2 regions of the Nesterenkonia flava genome follow, and region 1 is predicted to be linked to the other one. Evidence: riboswitches for the same ligand, from Rfam matches in the RefSeq annotation. Region 1 holds a riboswitch; the other holds the start of a gene.
The links. Region 1 has a riboswitch for S-adenosylmethionine ahead of RH857_RS03560 (LLM class flavin-dependent oxidoreductase). Riboswitches for the same ligand answer to the same signal wherever they lie in the genome.
Positions count from the first base shown of each region.

Region 2: linked by a shared signal. The riboswitch ahead of RH857_RS10605 (flavin reductase family protein) and the one ahead of RH857_RS03560 (LLM class flavin-dependent oxidoreductase) in region 1 are both predicted to bind S-adenosylmethionine.

Region 1 is NZ_JAVKGT010000006.1:66,215-73,301, reverse strand. It holds gene RH857_RS03570 (ROK family protein) at 1-757, shown strand, start outside; gene RH857_RS03565 (LLM class flavin-dependent oxidoreductase) at 803-2,014, shown strand; SAM riboswitch class IV at 2,062-2,172, shown strand; gene RH857_RS03560 (LLM class flavin-dependent oxidoreductase) at 2,187-3,377, shown strand; gene RH857_RS03555 (NtaA/DmoA family FMN-dependent monooxygenase) at 3,374-4,756, shown strand; gene RH857_RS03550 (ABC transporter substrate-binding protein) at 4,909-6,576, shown strand; gene RH857_RS03545 (ABC transporter permease) at 6,573-7,087, shown strand, end outside.
Region 2 is NZ_JAVKGT010000029.1:7,088-14,174, reverse strand. It holds gene RH857_RS10615 (acyl-CoA dehydrogenase family protein) at 3-1,316, shown strand; gene RH857_RS10610 (aldo/keto reductase) at 1,417-2,511, shown strand; SAM riboswitch class I at 2,649-2,767, shown strand; gene RH857_RS10605 (flavin reductase family protein) at 2,826-3,338, shown strand; gene RH857_RS10600 (LLM class flavin-dependent oxidoreductase) at 3,441-4,889, shown strand; gene RH857_RS10595 (uracil-xanthine permease family protein) at 5,060-6,607, shown strand; gene RH857_RS10590 (HNH endonuclease signature motif containing protein) at 6,612-7,087, opposite strand, start outside.

The sequences.
Region 1 (7,087 bases):
CCTGGGAGTGGGCATCGGCCTGCCCGGACCCGTGGAGTTCACCACCGGCCGACCGACCAGCCCACCAATCATGCCCGGCTGGGACGGGTTCGACGTTCCCGGTTACGTGCGCGAGCGACTGCCCGTGCCCGTGCTGGTGGACAACGACGTCAACACCATGGCCCTGGGTGAGCACACCATGGTCCACCCGGAGGTGGATCACATGATGTTCGTGAAGATCGCCACAGGCATCGGTTCGGGCATCATCAGCGACGGCCACCTCCAGCACGGCGCTCAAGGAGCCGCCGGAGACCTGGGGCACATCGCAGTACCCGGGGGCGATGATGCCCCGTGCACCTGCGGCAACAGCGGCTGCCTCGAGGCGGTTGCCTCAGGTCCGGCGATCGCCGCACGACTGCGCACATCAGGCCTGGACGTGCCCGACCACGCGGCGCTGCTGGAGCTCGTGCGCGACGGTGAGCCCGAGGCCGTGCGGGCCGTGCGGCAGGCCGGGCGGGACGTCGGCTCCGTGCTGGCCGGCTGCGTCAACCTGCTCAACCCCTCCGTCATCGTCATCGGGGGCGTGGTGGCCACGGCCGGGGAGCACCTGCTGGCGGGCATCCGGGAGACCGTCTACTCCCGCTCCCTGCCGCTCGCCACTCAGCACCTGCGGATCGTGGGTACGCAGACCAGCGGCCGAGCGGGCGTGCTGGGCGCCGCCGCGATGGTGACCCATCACATGCTGGCCGCTCCGCAGGTGAACGCTCTGCTGAGTTAATACGCCGTGTGACACAACGCCGACGCGTGCCGACGGCGTTGGTATATGTTCAGGGAAACGACCGTTTCCAGGAGCATACGCGTGAACACTGTGCTGAACGTATTTGATCTAGTCCCGCGATCAGCCGGCCAGAGACCGGAGGAGGCGATGGCCGCCAGCCTGGAGCTGGCGCGCCGGGCCGAGGACTACGGGTACCACCGCCTGTGGTTCGGCGAGCATCACCTCAATCCCGGGGTAATGGGCTACTCCCCCGCGCTCGTGATGGCCCTGGCCGGAAGTGTGACCACTCGCCTCCGCGTAGGCTCCGGAGCCGTACTGGCCGGAGCCCGCAGCGCGCTGAGCATCGCAGAGGAGTTCTCCCTGCTTCAGGCTGCCCTGCCTGGTCGGATTGATCTGGGCCTGGGGCGCAGTCCGGTGCGACGTCCGCCCCACGGCAAGAGGCCCTCTGCAGGGTCCGCCTCCGCGCACACCCCGCGAGGCAGGCCTCCGACACAGCCGCTTACCCATGCGGCCCGAGACCGCATCAGCACGGAGGGACTACTACTTCCCGCGGCGCCGGACCTGAGTCACCTGCTTGCTTCCGAGCGCTACGCCGCAACGGCCGAGCTGCTTGCCCCGCCCGCGGATAGCCCTCCCTACGCTGAGTTCATTGACCAGGTCCGCAGTTTCTTAGACCACACGGCGCAGGTCAGCGGCTCGCCTCTGCCCGATGCCACCCAGGACACGGACGGCACGCCGCAAGTCTGGGTGCTGGGCAGCTCTGCCGGCGAATCGGCGGAGGCGGCCGGAAGGAGGGGTCTGCGTTTCGGTGCCAACTATCACGTGGCCCCCTCGAACGCCCTCGACGCCGTCGAGCACTACCGCTCCCACTTTGTTCCGCACGAGCACCTGGAGCGCCCCACCGTGATGGTCTCAGCAGAGGTGCTCGTGGCGGATTCTCACACCGAGGCCGAGCGCCTGGCTCACGGCTACGACACATGGGTGCACAGCATCCGCAGCGGCGAAGGCGCCATCCCCTATCCCCGCCCCGGTGAGGCTGCAGCCCTCACCGGGGACCAGCGCCGCCTGGTGGAGGACCGCGTACGGACCAGGTTCGTGGGCACGCCCGGAGAGGTCATCGAGCACCTGCGGGTTCTCCAGCGCGCCACGAGCGCCGATGAACTGCTCATCAGCACCATCACCCACGACCCTGCGGCGCGACTGCGCTCCTATGAGCTGCTGGCCGAGTCATGGGATGCAAAGGCCCCGCGTACATAAACCGAAATATTTATTTTATGTTCACGCCAACGGTGTTAGCGTGACAGTGTCACGAGTTCCGGTGGAAAGCCCTGGCTGGCCGGACAGCAACCCTCTTTCACAGTGGGGTGCTCCAGGTGATGACAAGGCTCCTGCGCACGCAGGAGCAAGTGTGAACACTACGGAGGCCACAATGAGCAGCACATCACTGTCAGACGCCGCCGACGGCGGCTTTCATCTGGGCATCAGCCTGCGGGACACCGGCTGGCATCCCGGTTCCTGGTTCAGGATTGCCGACACGGCGGAGATCTTCACCGCGGAGTACTGGGGCCAGCTCGCCGTGGTCGCAGAACGCGGAGAGGCCGACTTCGTCACCTTTGAGGATTCCTTGGGACTGCACCGCAGGGGTCGGCTCGATACCTCGCTAGTGGCCTCCTGGCTGGGAGCCCGCACCGAACGCATCGGGCTGATTCCCACTCTGACAACTACCCATACCGAGCCGTTTCACGTCTCCAAGAACCTGGCGACCCTCGATCACATCAGCACCGGCCGCGGCGGATGGCAGGTCGAGGTCTCGATCACCGATGTTGAGGCCCAGCTGGTAGGGCGAGGCCACCCCGATCCGCAGCTCCATCCTGAAGGCTCCGCTTCCCGGGCCGCGGCACTCTTTGCCGAATCGGAGGAGGTGGTCGACGTCGTCCGCCGCTTGTGGGACTCCTGGGAGGACGACGCTGAGATCCGCGACGTCTCCTCCGGCCGCTTCATTGACCGCGAGAAGCTGCACTACATCAACTACGAAGGCAGCCGTTTCTCGGTCAAGGCTCCCTCCATCACACCGCGCCCGCCGCAGGGACAGCTTCCCGTGGCCTACAAGGGACAGAGCGAACCGGTGATCAAAGCAGCGGCCACCAGTGCAGACATCCTGTTCCTCCAGCCCGGTTCCCCCGGACGAGCACAACAGCTTCTCGAGGAGGTCCGCACAGTTGAGGCACTCTTCGCCCGAAGGCTTCCCCCGCTGAAGGTCTATGCCGATCTGCCCGTGCTTCTGGAGGACTCGCTGCCGCAGGCCCGAGGGCGCTGGGAGACTCTGGAGAGTCTCGCCGAGTCCGCAGGCGACTTCGATGACGGCGCTCTCGTCACTGACCCGGCAGGCGCTGTGGAGGCCATCAGCACCTACCGGAATCTTGGCTTCAACGGCGTGCGGCTAAAACCCGCCGAGCACCAGGAAGACGTGGCGGCCATCTCTGAGCTTCTGCTTCCGGCCCTGCGCAGCGCCGGCGTTCTGGCAGCCGCTCCGGAAACGCCCCTCACCCTGCGGCAGCGGCTGGGGCTGAACCAGGCCGTCAACCGCTACGCCCCGGCCCTGGCAGGAGGCCAGCAGTGAGCACCAGCACGCGCACCGGCACCTACACTCGTCAGGACGGACCGCCCCAGGTCATCCTGGGCGCCCATTTCCCGGGCGTGAACAACACCACCGTATGGTCCGATCCCGCCTCCGGCAGCCACATCGACTTCGAGTCGTTTCGGACCTTCGCGCAGATCGCTGAAAGCGGCAGGTTCGACTTCCTGTTCCTCGCCGAGGGGCTGCGACTGAGGGAGCAGAAGGGAAAGATCCACGATCTCGACGTCGTCGGGCGCCCCGACACGCTCCCGGTGCTGGCCGGACTGGCAGCGGTCACCAGGCGCCTGGGCCTGGCGGGCACCATCAACGTCACCTTCAACGAGCCCTATGAGGTGGCCCGCCAGTTTGCGACTCTGGACCACCTTTCAGCGGGTCGGGCGGCGTGGAACGTGGTCACCAGCTCCGACGCCTTCACCGGGGAGAACTTCCGCCGCGGCGGCTATCTGCCCCACGATCAGCGCTACGTCCGAGCTGAAGAGTTCGTCCGCGCCGCGGCAGCGATCTGGGACTCCTGGCAGGGGCGGGAGCCTGAGCAGTTCGTCTACCGCAGCAGCCAGTTCGACATCACCGGCCGGCCAGCTGTGCCGAGTCCGCCCCAGGGCCGCCCGGTGATCTTCCAAGCGGGGGACTCGCACCAGGGGCGAGACTTCGCTGCGCGCAATGCTGACGCGATCTTCACCCGTCACAGCACGCCTCAGGCGGGGAGACAGTTCTACTCCGACGTCAAAGCGCGCGCCACCCGGGCGGGCAGGGACCCGGAGAACCTGAAGGTCCTGCCCGGAGTGAGCTTCGTCATCGGTGACACCGATGCCGAAGCCGAGGAGCTCGCCGCCCACGTGCGCAGTCAGCAGGTCAGCGGACAGACCGCGCTGCTGATTCTGGAGCGCCTCTTCAACCGCGACCTCTCGGCCTATGACCCGGACGGGCCGCTGCCGGACATCGAGCCGGACACCGAAGGGCCCTCGCTCTTTGCCGGCCGGGCTCGCGAGCACGACGACGTCCACGCCGAGATCGCTGCGCTGCGCCGCCTGGCTCGTGAGCGGGGACTGAGTCTGCGCGAGACCGTCATTGCCACACAGGCGCGGCAATCGCTCATCGGCAGTCCCTCCACGGTCGCGGACGCCCTGATCGAGGCCGTGAGCACCAACGTCTGTGACGGCTTCATCCTGGTCCCGCACATCACCCCTGCCGGCCTGGCGCCCTTTGTCGAGAAGGTGGTGCCGATCCTGCAGGAGCGCGGTGCTTTGCGCACTGACTACCCCGAGCGCTCCACGCTCCGAGACCTGCTCGGCATTGCGCCGCCGAGCAGGCAGGAGAGCGCCGAGAACGACGCGCCTGTCTTCGCGTCGGCCGGCCTCTGACCTCTCCTGCCCCACGGGGCGGGCTTCGCCGGGATCTGCATGCCAGCCCGGTGAAGCCCGTCTCCCCGCTCACCCTGTGAATCCCATTCACCGTCAGCCCCACCCGCACCCGGTCTGCGCCCCGCACAGGCCGACGCAGAAGGACCCACATCATGACTCTTGCACCACCGCCACACTCTCGCACCCCTCACCGCCCCTTCTCCGGCTCGCGCCTGCGCGCTCTGGGAGCCGGCATTGGAGTGAGCACCCTCCTCGCGCTGACCGCCTGCGGGGGTGCCGGAGCTCAGTCCCCCGCAGCTGATGGCGGCGGAGATCCCGTCTCCGGAGGAACCCTGCGCTTCGCCGTGGGCTCCGACGCCGGCTGCATCGACCCCCAGCAGGTCGGCAGTAATGACTCCATCTACTCCACGCGTCAGCTCGTGGACTCCCTGACCGACCAGGATCCGGAGACCGGAGAGATCGTCCCTTGGCTGGCACAGGAGTGGGAGATCAACGACGACGCCACGGAGTTCACCTTCACCCTGCAGGAGGGGGCGACCTTCTCCGACGGCACCCCCGTAGACTCCGAAGCGGTGGCGGCCAACTTTGACCGTGCTCTGGACCTGGGGGCTCGCGCTGCGCTGATCGGGGGATACCTACAGGGCTACGAGGGCACCGAGATCGTGGACGAGCGGACCTTCACGGTCACCTTCGCCGAACCCAGCGCCCAGTTCCTGCAGGCCACCTCGACTCACACCCTGGGTATTCTGCACCCCGACACCGTCGCCGCCAGAGATGACGTACGCTGCGAGTCCGTCATCGGCTCGGGTCCTTTTGTCCTGGAGAGCTACACGCCCAACGATTCGATCTCCCTGAGCGCGCGCGAAGGGTATGACTGGGGATCCTCCCTGTGGGAGAACCAGTCTGAACCCTATCTGGACGGCATCGAGTTCACAGTGGTGCCGGAGTCCGGTGTCCGCGCGGGCTCCCTGCAGTCCGACCAGGTCGACGTCATCGGCAACATCGCTCCGCAGGATGAGGCTCAGCTGCAGGCGGCCGAAGCCCAGCTGCTGGCGCGCACCAATCCTGGAATTGCCTTCGGACTGCGTCTGAACCACGATCTGGAGGTCTTCGCCGATGAGGAGGTTCGCGAGGCGATCTCGCTGGCCATCAACCGCGAGGAAATCGTCAGCACCGTCTACACCGCGGATACGCCTGCTGCCACGAGCATCCTGTCCTCCACCACTCCCGACCACGCAGACCTCTCCGAGCATCTGGGCCACGACCCGCAGCGCGCCGACCAGCTGATCGCTGAGGCGGGCTACGAACGCACCGACGACGGCGGCTGGGAGCGCGACGGTGAGCCCCTGGAGTTTGAGATTCTCTGGTTCAACAATGCGGCCACCAACGCCCCCACCCTGGAGCTGATCCAGCAGCAGCTGGCCGCCGTCGGCATCGGTGTTAGCCTGCAGGAGGGTCAGGTCGCCGAGTGGCAGACCCACTTGAGCGAGGGGACCTTCGAGACCAACTGGGGCAACATCACCCGGGCGGATCCCGACATTCTGCGCACCACCTATCACACCGATCTCGCCAACAGCTATCGCCTGGAGCCCTCCGCATTGGATGACCTGCTTCTCGAGCAGGCCGCCGCCACGGACCCCCAGGAGCGCGCCGAGCTGGTGGCCCAGGCTCAGGAGCATCTGGTCACTGAATACCTGGAGATTCCCGTGGTGGATCTGACCACGGTGCTTGCCGCCCGCGCCGAGGTGCACGGAGTGCGGTTCGACTCCGGGTCACGCGTGCATCTGAACGACGTGTGGATCGAGGACGCAGAACAATGACCCGCTACATCGTTCTGAGGGTGCTGCTGGCCGCAGGGGTGCTGTGGGCCGCCTACACGGTGACCTTCGCGATTCTCTACATCATTCCCGGAGACCCGGTCTCGGCCATGCTGGCAGGCGGCCTCGACAACGGGGCAGTCTCCGCCGAGCGTCTCGAAGAACTGCGGGAGGCCTACGGTTTCAACGACCCGCTGCCCCTCCAGTACGCCTCCCACCTGTGGGCCGCAGTTCAGGGAGATCTGGGCACCTCGGTCCAGACCGGTCAGCCGGTGAGCACTGCCGTGGGTCAGGTCCTGCTCCCCACCGTGGAGCTCTCCGCAGCGGCACTAGCGATCGCCCTGGTGCTGGGCGGCGGCATTGCCCTGGTGGCCACCTACACGCACTCTGGCTGGTTGCGCGAGGCGCTGCTGGGCATTCCGCCCGTTGCGGTCTCGCTGCCCACCTTCTGGATCGGACTGGTGCTCATTCAGTGGTTCAGCTTCCAGTGGGGCATCTTCCCCGCCATAGGCGA
Region 2 (7,087 bases), on a different contig from region 1:
CCATGACTGAGACAGCACAGCCTGAGACCACCCAGACCGAGACAGCACAGCCCGGCACAGCCCAGCCCGGCACTGCACCGACCGAGACAGCAGCAGCCGGCACTCCGCGCTCGCACTGGGACGACGCCGGCGTCGCTACCGCCCAGGAGCTTGCGCATTGGAGCGCGATCGCTGAGCAGGTGGCCGAGACCCTTGCGGCCGACGCCATCGAGCGCGACCGCGCCAACCAGACCCCACACACCGAGGCCAAGCTCCTTAAGGACTCCGGCCTGGTGACCCTCCTGGTGCCTCAGGAGTTCGGCGGAGGAGGTGGCCACTGGTCCACCGCACTGACGGTGGTGCGCATCCTGGCCCGCGCAGACGCCTCGATCGCCCAGCTGCTGGCCTACCACTACGTCAACGAGGGCAATATTGTCTTCACCATCACCGACCCGGCCGAACGTGAACGGTGGTTCCGCGCCACGGTGCAGGGCCAGTGGATTTGGGGCGACTCGGTCAACCCCACCGACCCCGACCTGACCCTGGTGCCAGAGGGCGAGGGCTGGGTGCTCAACGGCAAGAAGCGCTACTCCACCGGCTCCGCCGTCGGCGACGCTCTGCTGGTCAACGCCCGCATCACCGCCGGTCCGGAGGAGGGTCGCATCCTGGCCTTCGTGCTGGAGAACGGACGTGAGGGCGTGACCTACGTGGACGACTGGGACTTCCTGGGCCAGCGCCTCTCTTCCTCCAACACGGTGACCTACCAGGATGTGCGTATCACCGGCAACGATGTGCTGGGCTACCTCTCGGATGAGCCCTACTCCTCTTTGGTGACCCCCGGGATCCAGCTGGCTTTCGGCAACCTCTACCTCGGCATCGCCGAGGGCGCGCTGAACAAGGCCCGCGACCTGATCAACGCCCGCCCCAACGCCTGGTTCCTCTCCACCGCGGAGAAGTACCGCCACGACCCGTTCGTCCAGCGCCTGGTGGGCGACTTCAAGTCCCAGACCGCCGCCGTGGCAGCACTGGCGGAGAAGGTCAACCGCCGCTTTGACGAGGTGCTGGCCCTGGGCGCTCGGGTTACCACGCAGATCCGCGGGGAGCTCGCCATTGAGATCGCGGAGCTGAAGGTCATCTCCTCGGATGTCGCCACCCAGCTCACCCACCAGATCTTCGAAGCCACGGGGACGTCGTCGACCGCCTCCAAGCACGGCTTCGACCTCTACTGGCGCAACATTCGCACGCATTCGCTGCATGATCCGGTGGACTACAAGAAGCTCGAGGTCGGCGCCCACTTCCTCAACGGAGAGTTCCAGCCGCTCTCGCTCTACACCTGATCCTCACCCCACCCGCAATCTGAACTATCCAGTTCACGCTGGCGGGTAGGATGACGACGACGCCGCAGCCCACCTGCACCCCGACCCTTTGGGAGGACGCATGACAGAGTCAGCACAGGCCGCACCGGCCCAGTCCGTAGACGTTTCGCCGTGGGGCACCGAGACCCACACCCCCTACGCCGCAGCCGAGAACCGCTATGAGCAGTTCGAGTACCGCCGCGTGGGCCGCACCGGCCTGCTGCTTCCGCCCATCTCCCTGGGTCTGTGGTGGAACTTCGGTGACACGACCCCGTTCGCCACCCAGCGGGAGATCATTCGGCACGCTTTCGACGCCGGCATCACCCACTTCGACCTGGCCAACAATTACGGCCCGCCCTACGGGGCAGCCGAGGAGAACTTCGGCCGCATCTTCGCCAAGGACTTCCAGCCCTACCGCAACGAGCTGATCATCTCGTCGAAGGCCGGCTGGGATCAGTGGCGCGGACCCTATGGCAACTTCGGTTCGCGCAAGTACCTGCTCTCCAGCCTGGACGAGTCCCTGGAGCGCATGGGCCTGGAGTACGTCGACATCTTCTACTCCCACCGCGTGGATCCCGATACCCCGCTGGAGGAGACCATCGGCGCGCTCGACACCGCTGTGCGCTCGGGCAAAGCCATCTACGCGGGCATCTCCTCCTACTCGGCCGAGCGCACCGCTGAAGCCGTGGCGATCGCCAACGACCTGGGCACCCCGCTGGTCATCCACCAGCCCGCTTACTCCATGCTCAACCGCTGGGTCGAGGATGGCCTGCTGGAGACCCTGAAGGACACTGGTATGGGCTCGATCGCGTTCACCCCGCTGGCCCAGGGCCTGCTGACCAACAAGTACCTGAAGGATCCCAACGCCAAGCCCTCCGGCGGCCGCTCCACGTTGTTCGAGAACCACCTCAGCGAGGACAACCTGGCCCGCCTGAACCGGCTCAACGACCTCGCGTCCCGACGCGGTCAGACCCTGGCCCAGCTGGCGATCGCCTGGCTGCTGCGCGACGGCGGCGCCACCTCGGTGCTGCTGGGAGCCTCCTCTACCGCCCAGCTGGATGAGAACCTCGCGGCCGTTCAGAACACCTCCTTCACCAGCGAGGAACTCACCGAGATTGACGAGATCACCCGCGGCGAGTCCGGCATCAACATCTGGTCGGTCTCCTCCGACCTGTAGTCCTTCACCCGCAGTCCTCACGTCCCCGCCGCCGCGCAGATTCTCCTGTGGCCCATTCCACCTTTGTTGCCTCCTGTTGCGCTCAGAGTGTGGAACCCTTTGAACTACGCGGTGTGCGGGGCGTACTGTGGAAACAGTAACCATCCCGAGCGGCCGAGAGATCTGGCTCGTCGACGCCGCAGCAACCCGGGGATCCTGTGCACGTGAAACGCGTGCAGGCTCTCGCGCCGGGTGCTACTGCCAGGATCGATGGGAGAGCATTCATGAGCACTTCAGCACCCGCATTAGCCCGCACTGCGAACACCGCCACGGCCGTGAACAGCGAGGCCGCAGCACCCCGCTTTGATCCTTTGGACCTGCGTAAGGCGTTGGGTCAGTTTCCTCAGGGTGTGGTGGCGATTGCTGCCGAGGTCCAGGAGAACCCTGAGGTTCTGGTGGCCTCGAGTTTCACGGTGGGGGTTTCTCTGGAGCCGGCGCTGGTGACGGTGGCGGTTCAGCATACGTCGGCGACCTGGCCGAAGCTGCGTGATGAGGCGACTCATCTAGGGGTTTCGGTGATTGGTCGGGAGCAGTGCCATGTGGCGCGGCAGTTGGCCTCGAAGGATCGTGCTGGTCGTTTTGAGGGTGTGGGCCGCAGTGTTGATGGTGATGGGGCGATTGTCCTGGAGGGTTCTCCGCTGTGGTTTAAGACCCGGATCTTTAGTCAGTTCACGGCTGGGGATCATGATATTGCTGTGCTGGAGATTCTGGATCTGGGCTTTGATGAGGATGCTCAGGGTCTGGTCTTTCATCAGAGCCAGTTCAAAGAGCTCAACCCTCTTCTGTAGAGCCGACACACCGGTGTCCTGACCTGCCCGGTCACTCTGTCCGTTACTCCCCGACTCTCGCGCGCCCTCACGGTGCTCGCGCCCGCATCCTTGGAGGCCTGATTGTCCCGCCAGCCCCTGATCCTGTCCGCCTTCCTGATGAACACCACCAGCCACATCATCGGTGGCGCCTGGCGGCGGGAGGAGGCCCAGCAGCACCGCTTCAACGAGCTTCCCCACTGGATCTCCCTGGTGAAGAAGCTGGAGGATGCCGGGTTCGACATCGCGTTCTTCGCCGACGTCGTCGGTCTCTACGGCGACCACGAGGGCGGCTGGGCCTCCCATGTGCGCAAGGGTCTGCAGATCCCCTCCAATGATCCGCTCGTGCTGATCTCCGCGCTGGCCGCGGTGACCGACAGGATCGGGCTGGCCCTGACCTCGTCGGTCATTCAGGCCCACCCGTTCAACTTTGCCCGGCAGCTTTCCACCCTGGATCATCTCTCCGGGGGCCGGGTGGGCTGGAACGTGGTCACCAACTCGCAGGAGAACGCCCACCGCAACTTCGGCGGCGACGGTCTGGCCAAGCACGACGACCGCTATGCCTGGGCCGAGGAGTACCTCGAGGTCTGCTACAAGCTGTGGGAGGGCTCCTGGGAGGACGGTGCCCTGCTGCAGGACAAGACCGCAGAGCACGAGCGCGGCCGCGGCCTGCACGCCGACCCCGCCAAGGTCTCCAAGATCAACCACGACGGCGACCGCTACCGTGTTGAGGGGCCGCACCTGTCCTCGCCCTCACCGCAGCGGACCCCCTACCTTTTCCAGGCCGGCTCCTCCGACCGTGGCCGCGACGTGGCCGCCCAGCACGCTGAGGCGACCTTTTCCATGGCGCCGCGGCGCGACATCGCCGCCTCCCATGCCCAGGATGTGAAGGAGCGGACCAAGAAGTTCGGCCGCCGTCCCGAGGACCTGAAGTTTATTCAGGGGCTCTCCTTTGTGATCGGCTCCACCGAGGAAGAGGCTCAGGTCAAGGCCGCCGAGCTCGACGCCTCGATCGATGATCACGCGCTCATTGCCCACACCGCCGGAAGCCTCGGAGTGGATGTGGGGCACCTGCCCATCGACACGCCGCTGGACGATCTCGAGCACACCGAAGGCGCCCAGGGGCATCTCTCGGAGATCAAGCGCATGGCGCCCAATGGCCGCGTGACCCTGCGGGACCTGGCGCACTTCCGGGCCCAGTCCACCCGCGTGGTGGGCACCCCGGAGAAGATCGCCGATGAGCTGGCGGCCTGGCAGGATGCCGGGATCGACGGCATCAACATCATCAACTCCACGATTCCCGGCAGCTACGACGAGTTCATCGAGCATGTGCTGCCCGTGCTGCGCGAACGAGGACTGGCGCGCAGGCCTGAGGAGGCGACGTCGTCGTCGAGCCTGCGGGCTTCCATCACCGGGTCTGACCGGCTGCCGGAAAGCCATCCCGCCGCCCAGTACCGCGGGGCATTCCAGCACCTCAGTGCAGCTGCGACCGAGGTGCCCAAAGAGGAGTTCCTCAAGCGTTTCCAGGGCTGAGCAGTCGGCACCGTCGAACGTGGTGAAACATGTGTTGCAGCCATGCCATGGTCTTGCCGCTTTGTGTTTCACATGCGCGTAACACGGCAGGCATCTGCCGATAACAGCGGCTTTCTACCCTCGAAGCAGAAGCCCCCTTCCGGGGTGCTCTGCGCTGACGAGGAGATGACATGGCCGCCACACCTGCTGCTGAGGCACCCCGCCTCACTGAGGCATCACGACTGTCCGCACCATCGCCCTCGCCGGGTGCAGCCGCGGCGCCGCGGGACGGTGTCAACGAGATGCCGCCCCTGAAACGCGCTGTGCCCCTGGCGGTGCAGCACCTTCTGGCCATGTTCGTGGGCAACGCCGCGCCGGCCCTCATCGTGGGCGGAGCCATCGGCATGGCGACCAGCGAAGTCACCCTCATGGTGCAGATCGCCATGATCATGTCCGGCGTGGCGACCCTGCTGCAGACCCTGGGCGTGGGACCCGTCGGGGCTCGGCTGCCGGTGATGCAGGGAACCTCCTTCGCGTTCTTGGCGGTGGCCATCCCCATCGGTAACGAGTACGGCATCGGGGCCGTGTTCGGGGGCGCGGTGATTGCCGGCGTCGTGCAGGTGGTCTTTGGGGGTTCCATGCGCTGGCTGGCACGCCTGTTCCCGCCGTTCGTAGCTGGAATCATCATCCTGATCATCGGGATCAGTCTGATGCCCACCGCCATCAACTATGCCGCCGGGGGCTCGCCCGCGGAGGCGGCCGGCGATCTCGGTGCGCTGAAGTACTACGGCGTGGCCGCCGTGGTGGTCATTGTCACCGTGGCGCTGAATCAGTTCACCCGCGGTTTCACCTCCGTGGCTGCTGTGCTGATCGGGCTCATCGCCGGTTACGCTGTGGCGCTGGCCGCCGGCATGGTGGACTTCAGCCCCGTGGCCGAGGCAGGGTGGTTCTTCGCTCCGGCGCCGCTGCAGTTCGGTCTGGACTTCCACTCGGCGGCGATCGTGGCGATCACCGTGATCGCGATCGCCAGCTCCGTGGAGTCGATCGGTGATATCACCGCCGTGGCGCGCACGGGAGCCGGCCGGGCTCCCACCGCCCGTGAACTCAGCGGAGGAGTAATGGCCGACGGCATCGGCACCTCCATTGCCGCCATCTTTGGCGGGCTGCCGAACACCACGTACTCACAGAACACCGGGGTCATCGCCCTGACCGGTGTGGTCAGCCGGTTCGTGGTGGCGATCGCCGGCGGCATTCTTCTCCTGGCCGGATTCGTGCCCAAGATCGCGGCCGTCTTTAACACGATCCCCTACCCGGTGCTGGGCGGTGCTGTCCTGGTGATGTTCTCGATGGTGGCCTCGGCCGGTGTCCAGGTGATCGCCCAGGAGACGCTGGATCGCCGAGCCCTGCTGATCCTCGCGGTCTCCCTGGGATCCGGTCTGGGCTTCTCGCTGGCCCCGGAGGAGGTGCTTTCGGGCTTCCAGAGCGATATCCAGCTGCTGCTGGGCTCCGGAATCGTGCCGGCCATGCTCGTGGCCGTGGTGCTTAATACGTTCCTGCCGAAAACCGAGACTGAGGCGACCAATGTTGCGGGCGCCCGCGCCGGGGAGCCTGACGCTGTGGCGACCGGAGCTGCGGAGCCCGACGCTGTGAAAGCCAACGCTGGGAAGCCCGAGGTTATGGAGATCGGCGCTGCGCAGGCCCAGCCCGAGGTCCCGGCGGCAGCTGCGGGGAAGCGCTAGCGATTCAGCCCTCCTCGGGTGGCGGGGGTTCCAGGTGCCCGTTCGCTAGGTAGCCGTGAGACTTCATGCGGTGGTGCCGGCGGCACAGGCTCCAGAGGTTCGAGGCCGTGGTCCGGCCGCGAGCGCCGGGACCCCAGGGGATCCGGTGGTCCAGGTCCGCGCGTTCTGCGGGCACGCTGCATCCGGGGGCCTGGCATGTGCCGTCACGAAACATCAGCGCATCTCGCAGTCGAGCGGGCGGATCATGGCCCTCATAGGTGATGGCCAGCAGGTTCCTTGGAATCAGCGGGTCCACATGTCCTCGGCCTCTGCCGGACCTGGCGGAAGACGCACTGATCCCCGGGGTACCTGAGGCCGGTTCACGACGCGCTCCGGAACCTGGCGGAGGCGGATCGGGAGCTTCCGAATGAAGCATCATGTACCACTCATGCTGCACGCCGGTTGTGGGATCAATGCCCTCGCGAGCGAGTGCGCGGGCCT